3 regions of the Streptomyces sp. NPDC096310 genome follow, and region 3 is predicted to be linked to each of the others. Evidence: riboswitches for the same ligand, from Rfam matches in the RefSeq annotation. Region 3 holds a riboswitch; each other region holds the start of a gene.
What was found. Region 3 has a riboswitch for cobalamin ahead of ACIQ7D_RS11910 (ABC transporter substrate-binding protein). Riboswitches for the same ligand answer to the same signal wherever they lie in the genome.

Region 1 (3,266 bases), on a different contig from region 3:
TGTCCTGATCCAGGTCCGCGGCGGGGGCGGTGGTCACGGACGCGGCGGCGTCCGCCCGTACGTCCGCGAGCGCCTTGGCGCACCCGGGCCGCCCGGTGCAGGCGCCGACACCGAGCCAGGGGGAGCCGGGCTCGGTGACCAGGCCGGCGGTACGGAGGCGCCCGAGGAGACCGGCGGCGTCGTCCGGGGCCAGGCCGGGAACGATCACCCCGCGCCAGGGAGTCAGCCGCAGGCCGCCGCCCCCGTACAGCAGATGCCGCCACTGCGCCACGCTCAGCCGCCCCAGCCGGGGGTACGCGGAGAGCGCGACCGTCCCGTCGGGGGAGGGGATCAGCCCGGGGACGGGCACCCGTGCGCCCTCCCGCGTCTCCTCCGCATCCCCCGTCAGGTCCCCCGCCGAGTCCCCCGTCGGGACTCCCGCCAAGTCCCCTGTCAGGACCGTGATCCCGGCCGCCGTCAGGCGCTCCGTCACCGCGGCGGGCAGCCCGCGGGCCACCACGGCGGGCAAGTCCCGTACGCGCCAGGCGCCCGTGCCGCTCGCCTCCGCCGCCGTGCGGAAGGTCTCCGCCGCCAGCAGGGCCGCGCGCGGGGCGTCGGCGGCCGGGACGCGTACCGCCCGTACCGGCTGGTCTCCGAACGGCGGGTGATTCATACCGATCTGTACCGTTGCCGTGCCGTCCCGCCGTGCGAGCAACGTCACATCCGCGCCCAGCGTCGCCACATCGCCCCGGCCGTCGTCCAGCGCGAACAGGAAGCGCCCGGAAAGCTCCGCCGCCGCCTCGCTCGCGCACAGCAGCCCGTCCAGCCGCCGGGCCCACGACGGCACGTCCCCGGCGCCGAGTCCGTCGAGTCCGGCCAGCGGTGAGGCGACGATGTTCCGGACCCGCTCGTGCTCCTCCGACGGCAGCAGATCCGCCTCGTGCAGCAGCGCCGCCAGCTCACCGCCGCAGCTCGCGCCGAGCCCCCGGAGCTGGACATTGCCCCGGGACGTGAGGTCCAGACGACCGTCGCCCAGACGCTCCGCCGCATCCGCCAGGGCGAGCGCCTGACGGTGCGTCAACAGCCCTGCGGGCAGCCGGAGTCTGGCCAGGAACCCGTCGTCGGCACGGTGCAGCCGCAGCGCGCCGGGGCAGGCGTCACCCCGTTCCCGTACGACATCGCGCACCGCGCCCCCGACCGGAGCGCGCGCGGCGGCTTCGTCCCGGTTCACGGGTGTTGGCGAGGTGGGCGGCATGGCCGCGAGCATACCCACGTGGCCCCCGCCCGCCCCCTCCTCGTCCGCCGCCCCGACGAGGCGCCCTCCCCCGCCCGTGACCTCAGCACTTACTATGCAGACGGCGGGCCCGTCAGGCCCGTCACACGCCAGTGACGGCGTCATGGGGAGGAAGCCCGGTGCGAACCCGGCGCGGTCCCGCCACTGTGAACCCGACAGCTCCGGCCGTCGGGTGAGCCAGGAACTCCCGCCGTCCTCCACACCCGCCCGGGGCGCGGACCCCGAGGAAGGCCAGACGCCGCATGCTTCTGCTCCTGTCGACGTCCGACACCGATCTGCTCAGCGCCCGCGCCGCCAACGCGGCGGACGGCCCGGTCCCGTACCGGTTCGCCAACCCGGCCCGGCTCGCGCTCGACGAACTGCCCGCGCTGCTGGAGGGCGCCGACCTCGTCGTCGTACGGCTCCTCGGCGGTCTGCGCGCCTGGCAGGACGGCATCGACGCCCTCCTCGCCCGGGACATCCCCGTCGTCGTCCTCACCGGCGAACAGGCGCCCGACGCACAGCTCATGGAGGCGTCCACCGTCCCCATCGGGATCGCCGCCGAGGCGCACGCCTATCTCGCCCACGGCGGGCCCGCCAACCTGGACCAGCTCGCGCGGTTCCTCTCCGACACCGTCCTGCTGACCGGCCACGGCTTCGAGCCGCCCGCCGCCGCGCCCACCTGGGGACGGCTGGAGCGCAAGGTCAGGCCGCCGCGCTTCGGCCGGCCAGGCCATTCCGTGGCCGAGGTGGCCCCGACCGTCGCGGTCCTCTACTACCGCGCGCACCACATGAGCGGCAACACCGCCTTCGTCGAGACGCTGTGCTCGGCGATCGAGGACGCCGGGGCCCGGCCCCTGCCGCTCTTCGTCTCGTCCCTGCGCGCCCCCGAGCCGGAGCTGCTGGCCGCCCTCGGCGAGGCGCATGCCATCGTCACCACCGTGCTCGCCGCCGGGGGCACCAAGCCCGCCCAGGCGTCGGCGGGCGGCGACGACGAGGCGTGGGACGCGGGCGCGCTCGCCGCACTCGACGTACCGATCCTCCAGGCCCTCTGCCTCACCAGCAGCCGCGCTGCCTGGGAGGAGAGCGACGAGGGGCTGACGCCGCTCGACGCGGCCTCGCAGGTCGCCGTACCGGAGTTCGACGGCCGGCTGATCACCGTCCCGTTCTCCTTCAAGGAGATCGACGAGGACGGACTGCCCGCCTACGTACCCGACCCCGAGCGGGCCGCGCGCGTCGCCGGGATCGCCGTACGCCACGCCTCGCTCGCCCACCGTACGAACGCCGAGAAGCGCGTCGCGCTGGTCCTCTCCGCGTACCCCACCAAGCACTCCCGCATCGGCAACGCCGTCGGCCTCGACACCCCCGCCAGCGCCGTCGCGCTGCTGCGCCGGCTGGTCGCCGAGGGATACGACTTCGGTACGGAGGCGGACGAGCCCGTGCCCGGTCTGGAGTCCGGCGACGGCGACGAGCTGATCCGCGCGCTCATCGACGCGGGCGGCCACGACCAGGAATGGCTCACCGAGGAGCAGCTCGCCCGCAACCCCGTCCGTATACCGGCGGCCGACTACCGGCGCTGGTACGAACTGCTCCCCGCCGGTCTGCGGGCCTCCGTCGAGCGGCACTGGGGGCCGCCGCCCGGCGAGATGTTCCTCGACCGCAGCCGCGTCGGCGCGGGCGGCGACCCGGACGGCGACATCGTGCTCGCCGCCCTGCGGCGCGGCAATCTGCTGATCCTCATCCAGCCGCCGCGCGGCTTCGGCGAGAATCCGATCGCGATCTACCACGACCCCGATCTGCCGCCCTCGCACCACTACCTGGCCGCGTACCGCTGGATCCAGGCGGCCGAGCACGACGGCGGTTTCGGCGCCGACGCCATGATCCACCTGGGCAAGCACGGCAACCTGGAGTGGCTGCCCGGCAAGAACGCCGGGATGTCCGCGTCCTGCGCGCCGGACGCCGCGCTCGGTGACCTGCCGCTGATCTACCCGTTCCTCGTCAACGACCCGGGCGA
Region 2 (3,266 bases), on a different contig from region 3:
AAGAGGCGCAGTTCGGGGGCGAAGGTGATGTGGATCTCCGGTCCGTTCACGCCGTCAGGATGTCACCGCACGGCCGGGCGGGCCAGGGATTTCCCGGGGCCCGGTGCGGGCGTACGCCGTGGGTGGGACGCCTACCGTCGCCGTGAAGTCCCGGACGGGATGGGCCTGGTCGCTGTAGCCGAGGTCGGCGGCGAGCGCGGGCCTCGTCGGTGGGGCGGGCGAGGGGCCGGATCGCGGGGTCCGTCCTGATCCGGTCGACGAGGGCATGGCGCGCAGGGCCGCGTGGGGCGCGCCGGGTGCCGAGGAGGGCACGTCGGGGGCGACGGGGCTGCCGGCCAGGACGGTCGGCTCGATGGTGCCGAGGGACCTGACGGTGCACGCGTGGGACCTGGCGCGGGCGACGGGCCAGCCGTACGAGCCGGAGGCGGCGCTCGTCGGGGTGCTGGTGGCGGAGTTCGGGGCGCTGGCGCCGACGGCCCGGCGGATGGGGATGTCCGGGGAGCCGGTGGCGGAGGGCGCCGCTCCGTTCGATGTGCTGCTGGCGCTGACGGGGCGCGGCCCGGGCTGGACGCCGCAGCGGTAGGCCTCGGCGGGCCTGGCCGGCCTGCGGGCCCCCGGTGGGGCGTGCGGGTCTTCAGGGCCTTGTGGGTGGCGGCAAGGATTCGGCGTCCGCAGGGCGGGCACACGGTCGGCGAGTACCACTTTCGACAGTAAGTGGGCGAAGAGGAGGGGACATGGAGATATCCGGCATTTTCGTTGCCGTCGTCGTCGGCATCGTCATCGGTGTGCTCGGCCGGCTCGTGGTGCCCGGGCGCCAGCGCATCGGGGTGCTGTGGACCATCGGCGTCGGTATCGTCGCGGCGCTCGTCGGTACGTTCATCGCGGCGGCGTTCGGCGTCGCGGACACCAAAGGCTTCGACTGGATCGAGCTGATCATCCAGGTCGGCCTGGCGGCCGTGGGGGTGGCCGCGCTGGACCGAGCCAAGGGCCGCGGCTGATTCTCAGATTTCCTCTCCGGTGCCTTCGCCGGCGAGCGGACGGCCGCTGAGCAGGTTCCAGCGGCCGTCCCGTCCGGTGAACTCGGTGGCGGTGAGCGGCCGTACGTCGAACCGCCAGAACGTTCCGGCGGCCGTGCCGAGCGCGTGGACGGTGGCGGCGCGGACGATGTCCGGCTCGGCCACGGCGACCACCCGGGGGGTGTTCTGCCCCAGCGCGTCGAGCCAGCGGCCGACGCGGGCCTGGAGCGCGAGCAGGGACTCACCGCCGTGCGGCGCGGCGGCGGGGTCGGCGAGCCAGGCGCTCACCGCCCGCGGTTCCGCGGCGGCGACCTCGTCGAGGGTCCTGCCCCGCCAGCGGCCCATCGCCCAGGGCGCGAGGTCGGGCAGCGGCCGCGCGTCCAGGCCGAGCAGGCGGGCGGTCGTACGGCAGCGGGGCGAGGGCGAGACGTACACGGCGGCGGTACGGGCGCCGCGGAGGAAGTCCTCCCGTACGGCCTCGGTCTGACGTACCCCGGCGGTGTCCACCGCGCTGTCCTGCCCGGCCCCGGGGTCGCCCACCGCGCCGGGGGCGTTCCCGGGGGTGTCCGCGGGGCCGTCGTACCCGGGGCCGTCCCCGGGCGCCTCGGGCCGCCGGACTTCCGGTGGTTCCTCGCCGAAGCGGGCCGCGCGCAGGGCCGGTCCCATGGCGGGTGAGATGAGCAGCACGCGGATCGTCATGGCAAGGGCCCCCTTGGCCCGTCTGCCGGTTCGCGGTACCTTCACGTCGATATCCACGACGGCGAGACGGAAGTCCGGTGAGATTCCGGCACGGTCGCGCCACTGTATGCCGGGTGCCGGCCGCGTGCCATGCGGCGGGGGCCCGGTGAGTCAGACCCGAAGGCCGTCGTTCGAGCTCCATGAAACGGGACGCGAGTTCCCCAAGGAGGATCTGCCATGGCTCAGTCCATAGCGTCTGCGAACGCGGCCGTCGCGCCCACCTCGTCCACCGTCGCCGTACCGGCTCCGCTTCCGCTGCGCGCCGTTCTGCCGTGGGCGGTCTTCGTCGGCACCCTGATGCTGGTGCTGCTCTACTTCGTCGGCGCCGAACAGGGCGCGACGTCGGTGATCTCCGGTTCCGGTGTGCACGAGTGGGTGCACGACGGCCGTCATCTGCTCGGTTTCCCCTGCCACTGACCTGACGGCGATCACGGAGCACGGAGATTACGGAGATATACGCGCATGCATGCCTCCACCGTCAGAATCATCCTGGTCCGCGGCATGGTCGCGGGCGTGCTGGCCGGGCTTCTCGCCTTCGCGCTGGCCTACTTCGCGGGTGAGCCGTCCGTACGGGACTCCATCGCCCAGGAGGAGGCCCGGTCCGCCCCGGCGCATCACCACGGCGCGGCACCGGACTCCGGCGCGGCCGGGGAGGAGGAAGAGGAACTGGTCAGCAGGCCCGTCCAGTCGACGTTCGGACTCGCCACCGGTGTACTGGTGTACGGGGTGGCCCTGGGCGGTATCGCCTCGCTGGTCTTCGCCGTGAGCCTGGGCAGGATCGGCCGGTTCGGTCCACGGGCGACCGCGGCGCTGGTCGCGGGCGCCGCCTTCACGACCGTCTGTCTGGTGCCGTTCCTGAAGTATCCGGCGGCGCCGCCCGCCGTCGGCAGCCCGGACACCATCGGCAGACGCACCACGCTGTTCTTCCTGATGATCCTGCTCAGCGTGTTGCTGGCGGTCATCGCCGTCATCGCGGGCCGACGGCTGGCGCCCCGGCTCGGCAACTGGAACGCGTCGCTCGCCGCCGGTGGCGGTTACGTGGCCGTGGTGGCCGTCGCCTGTCTGGTGCTGCCCGGCAACACCGACGCCGTTCCCGCGTCCTTCCCCGCCGCGCTGCTGTGGGAGTTCAGGCTCGCGTCGCTCGGTGTGCAGGCGCTGCTGTGGACGGCCTTCGGGCTGATCTTCGGCGTACTGGCCGAGCGCGCGCTCCGGCCGCGGGCGGCTGCCGTCCCCGCGCCGGCCGCCGGGACCGTGGGGACCTCGGGGACCGGGGCCTCGGGGGCCGGGACCATGGGGGAGGTCACTCGCTGACGCCCACCACGTGGCGTACCGTCTCCGGCGCCGCCATGAAGTCGAGCATGGCGCGGGCGACATCGGCGCGGGCGATGCGGTTGCCGGGCGGGCCCGCGTCGATCGCGTGCCGGTAGATGCCTCGGCCCGCGCCGTTCGTCAGCCGGGGCGGCCGTACCGACGTCCAGTCGAGGTCGCTGTCGGCCAGGGTCCGTTCCATCA
Region 3 (3,266 bases):
CCTGCTGACCCTTCTGATCATGGTGGACGCGCTGCTCGGCGCCGATGGGCGCGGCCGGCCGCGCCCGTGGGTGGTGCTCGGTCTGACCTGCACCGTCGTGGCGTCGACCGTCGCCACCAGCCGGCTGCCCGTGGAGGACTTCATCGGCACCCCGCACTGGACGTTCCTGGAGATCGGCTGGTTCGGGGTGCTGCTGCTCTTCGACGCCGGGCTGGGGCCGACGCTGGTCTTCATCGGCGGCCATCTCGCCGTGACGCTCGGTCAGTTGCTGCTCGCCGGGGTGCCGACCCGTGAGGCCGCCTCCGGGATGGCCGTCAGCGCCCTGGCCATCTGCACCTTCCAGGTGGCCGCCGCGATGCTCGCCCGGTCGCTCGGGGAGTGCGCCGCCGCCGCGAGCGCCACAGGGCGCGAACAGGAGCGCGTCCGTACGGAGGCCGCCGTCGCCGCCCAGGTCCACGCCGACCAGCGGGCCCGCTACGCCGAACTCGGCCGCTCCGTCCTGCCGTTGCTGACCGGGCTCGCGGACGGTGCGCTCGACCCGGGGGACGGGGCGGTACGGCGCCGCTCCGCCGTCGAGGCCGCGCGGCTGCGGCGGCTCTTCGCGGAGCGCGACCACGCGCACGATCCGCTGCTCCACGAACTACGGGCCGGTATCGACGTCGCCGAACGCCAGGGCGTCGACGTACAGCTCGCCGTACGCGGGGCCTCGGCCCCGGTGGACCGGCGGCTGCGCCGCGCGCTCACCGAGCCGGTGCTCGCCGCGCTGGCGACCGCCGAGCACAGCGCCCGCGCCACGGTGGTGCGCAGCGGCGGCCTGGTGCGGGTGAGCGTGGTGACGGACGGCCCGGCGACGGCGCTGACGGAGATCCCGGACGCGGCCGAGCAGGGGGTGCGGGTGCGTACCGTACGCAGCGAGGGGCGGCTGCTGGTCGAGGCGTCCTGCGTCCTCGACACCGCTGCCGACGGAGCCGCTGCGAGCGACGGCGCCGCTCCGGGCGGCAGGGTCGCTTCGGCCGGCGCCGGCGGCGCCGACGACGTGGTCGCCGCCGTCCCCGGCGCCCGGGGTCACAGCTCGTCCAGCGATGTCAGCCCGTCCTGAATGGCCCGCGCGACCAGATTGGCCTTGGTCGTCGCGGGCCGGCCCGCGTTGGCGTACTTGATCCTGACCCGCTCCAGATAGGTGTTCACCGTACGGACCGAGAGCCCCAGGCTCGCCCCGACCATCGCCTTGGACTCCGACTGGAACCACTCCAGCAGCACCTCCACCTCACGCGGGGTGAGCGCGGGCCGCCCCTTGCGCGCGTCGCTGCCGAACGCCCCGGCCAGCGCGGGCGGGGTGTACGGGCGGCAGTCGGCCGCCGCCAGGGTCGCCGCCATGAGGTGCCGTTCGCCCTCCGCCTTGGTGAGGTAGGTGAACGCGCCCAGATCCAGACAGGTCAGCGCGGTCTCCTGGCTGTCCTGCATGGTGTAGACGATCACCTGCCGCTCCCGCGCGACGAGTTGCCGCAGCTCGGGGTAGGCGGGCAGCCCTGCCGACCTGCCCGGGCCGAGCTGGAGGTCCAGCACCACGACGTCCGCGTCCCGCCCTGGCCCGCTCGTCGCCACCGACAGATCGGGGCCCTTGGCGGTCACCGCGATCGGCCGCTCCGATGCCGCGTACCAGGACTCGATGCCCGCGAGGACCACGGGATGGTCGTCGATCAGGGCGACCTTCACGGGCGCGGTTTCGGCCATGCCCCATTGTCCGCCGCGCGGGCCGCCACCGGGCGGAAAGCGCCGGAAAGTGCCGCAGGGGGGCGGGAAAACGCCTGTGATAGCTTGCCGAGGCCAGTCGAACCCATGTACGTGGGTCAGGGAATCCGGTGCGAATCCGGAGCTGACGCGCAGCGGTGAGGGCGACGGGCGGGGCATCGGCCACTGGACGGCAGTCCGGGAAGGCGCTCCCGTCCGGATGACCCCGAGTCCGAAGACCTGCTGGCGGCCTCCGTCCGCGTCCCGTGGCGGGGGAGCACCGTACGACCGGGCTCCGCGCATGGGCCCTCGACGCAGAGGAACGACTCCGTGCCGATCGCACGCCTTGCCCGCCGTACCACTCTTCTCCTCGCGGCCGGCGCCCTGTTGCTGACCGGCTGCGGCGGACAGGGGACGACCACCACCCGGGACAGCGCCTCCGGGGCCGGATCGGGTTCCGGGGCGGAGGCCAGGTCCGGGGCCGCCGGTTATCCCCGTACCGTCACCAACTGCGGTCAGAAGGTACGGATCGACGCGCCGCCCGAGCGGGCCGTCTCGCTCAACCAGGGCACCACGGAGATCATGCTCTCCCTCGGCCTCGGTGACCGGATGGCCGGCACCGCCACCTGGACGGACCCGCTGCCCAAGGGGCTGGAGAAGGAGAATGCCGAGGTCGAGCGGCTGGCCGACAACAATCCGTCCTTCGAGAAGGTCCTCGACACCGAGCCCGACTTCGTCGCCTCCTCCTTCGAATCCACCCTGGGCAAGGGCGGTGTGGCCACGCGCGCGCAGTTCGGGAAGCTGGGCGTGCCGACCTATGTCTCCCCGTCCGACTGCGCCAAGGACAACTCCGGCGACACCGACGGATCGCGCGCGACGCCGCTGACGATGGAGGACATCTACGGCGAGATCCGCGATCTGGCCAGGGTGTTCGACGTCGAGGAGCGGGGCGCCACGCTCGTCCGGAGCCTGAAGGAACGGATGAACAAGGCGGTCGCCGGGATCGACACCAAGAAGGCGGCGGAGACCACCTTCCTCTACTGGTTCGCCAACTCCGAGGCCCCCTACATGGGCGGCTGCTGCGGGGCGCCCGGCATCATCACGCGGACCGTCGGTGCCAAGAACGTCTTCGACTCCACCCATGACGAGTGGCCCCAGATCAACTGGGAGACGGTCGCCGACCGGAACCCGGACTTCCTGGTGATCGGGGATCTCTCCCGCAGGTCGGAGACGGCCGAGACGGCGGCCAAGAAGATCGAGTTCCTGGAGACCAACCCGGCCACCAGGAACATGGACGCGGTGAAGCACCGGCGGTACGTCCGGCTCAGCGGCCAGGCGATGAACCCGAGCATCCGTACGGTGGAGGGCGTCGAGCGGGTGGCGGCGGCGCTGCGCGCGTACGCGCCCGCCGCGTGAAAACCACGGAACGGGCGTCGGGGACGCCCGCCGCGCCGCACGCGTCCCCGGACCCGTCCGCACCGTCCGCCCCGGCCCAGGACGGCCGGTTCCACCGGATCCGGACGGCGGCCTGGCTC

Region 1: another riboswitch for cobalamin. It lies ahead of cobN (cobaltochelatase subunit CobN); the one in region 3 lies ahead of ACIQ7D_RS11910 (ABC transporter substrate-binding protein).
Region 2: another riboswitch for cobalamin. It lies ahead of ACIQ7D_RS34320 (CbtB-domain containing protein); the one in region 3 lies ahead of ACIQ7D_RS11910 (ABC transporter substrate-binding protein).

The regions. Positions count from the first base shown of each region.
Region 1 is NZ_JBIWFO010000032.1:31,442-34,707, reverse strand. It holds gene cobG (precorrin-3B synthase) at 1-1,234, opposite strand, end outside; cobalamin riboswitch at 1,321-1,481, shown strand; gene cobN (cobaltochelatase subunit CobN) at 1,516-3,266, shown strand, end outside.
Region 2 is NZ_JBIWFO010000032.1:43,422-46,687, reverse strand. It holds gene ACIQ7D_RS34340 (Mut7-C RNAse domain-containing protein) at 1-50, opposite strand, end outside; gene ACIQ7D_RS34335 (hypothetical protein) at 266-583, shown strand; gene ACIQ7D_RS34330 (GlsB/YeaQ/YmgE family stress response membrane protein) at 735-998, shown strand; gene ACIQ7D_RS34325 (histidine phosphatase family protein) at 1,002-1,715, opposite strand; cobalamin riboswitch at 1,738-1,894, shown strand; gene ACIQ7D_RS34320 (CbtB-domain containing protein) at 1,932-2,171, shown strand; gene ACIQ7D_RS34315 (CbtA family protein) at 2,217-3,065, shown strand; gene ACIQ7D_RS34310 (NAD(P)-dependent oxidoreductase) at 3,055-3,266, opposite strand, start outside.
Region 3 is NZ_JBIWFO010000004.1:199,411-202,676, reverse strand. It holds gene ACIQ7D_RS11920 (hypothetical protein) at 1-1,099, shown strand, start outside; gene ACIQ7D_RS11915 (DNA-binding response regulator) at 1,066-1,734, opposite strand; cobalamin riboswitch at 1,812-1,994, shown strand; gene ACIQ7D_RS11910 (ABC transporter substrate-binding protein) at 2,062-3,147, shown strand; gene ACIQ7D_RS11905 (FecCD family ABC transporter permease) at 3,246-3,266, shown strand, end outside.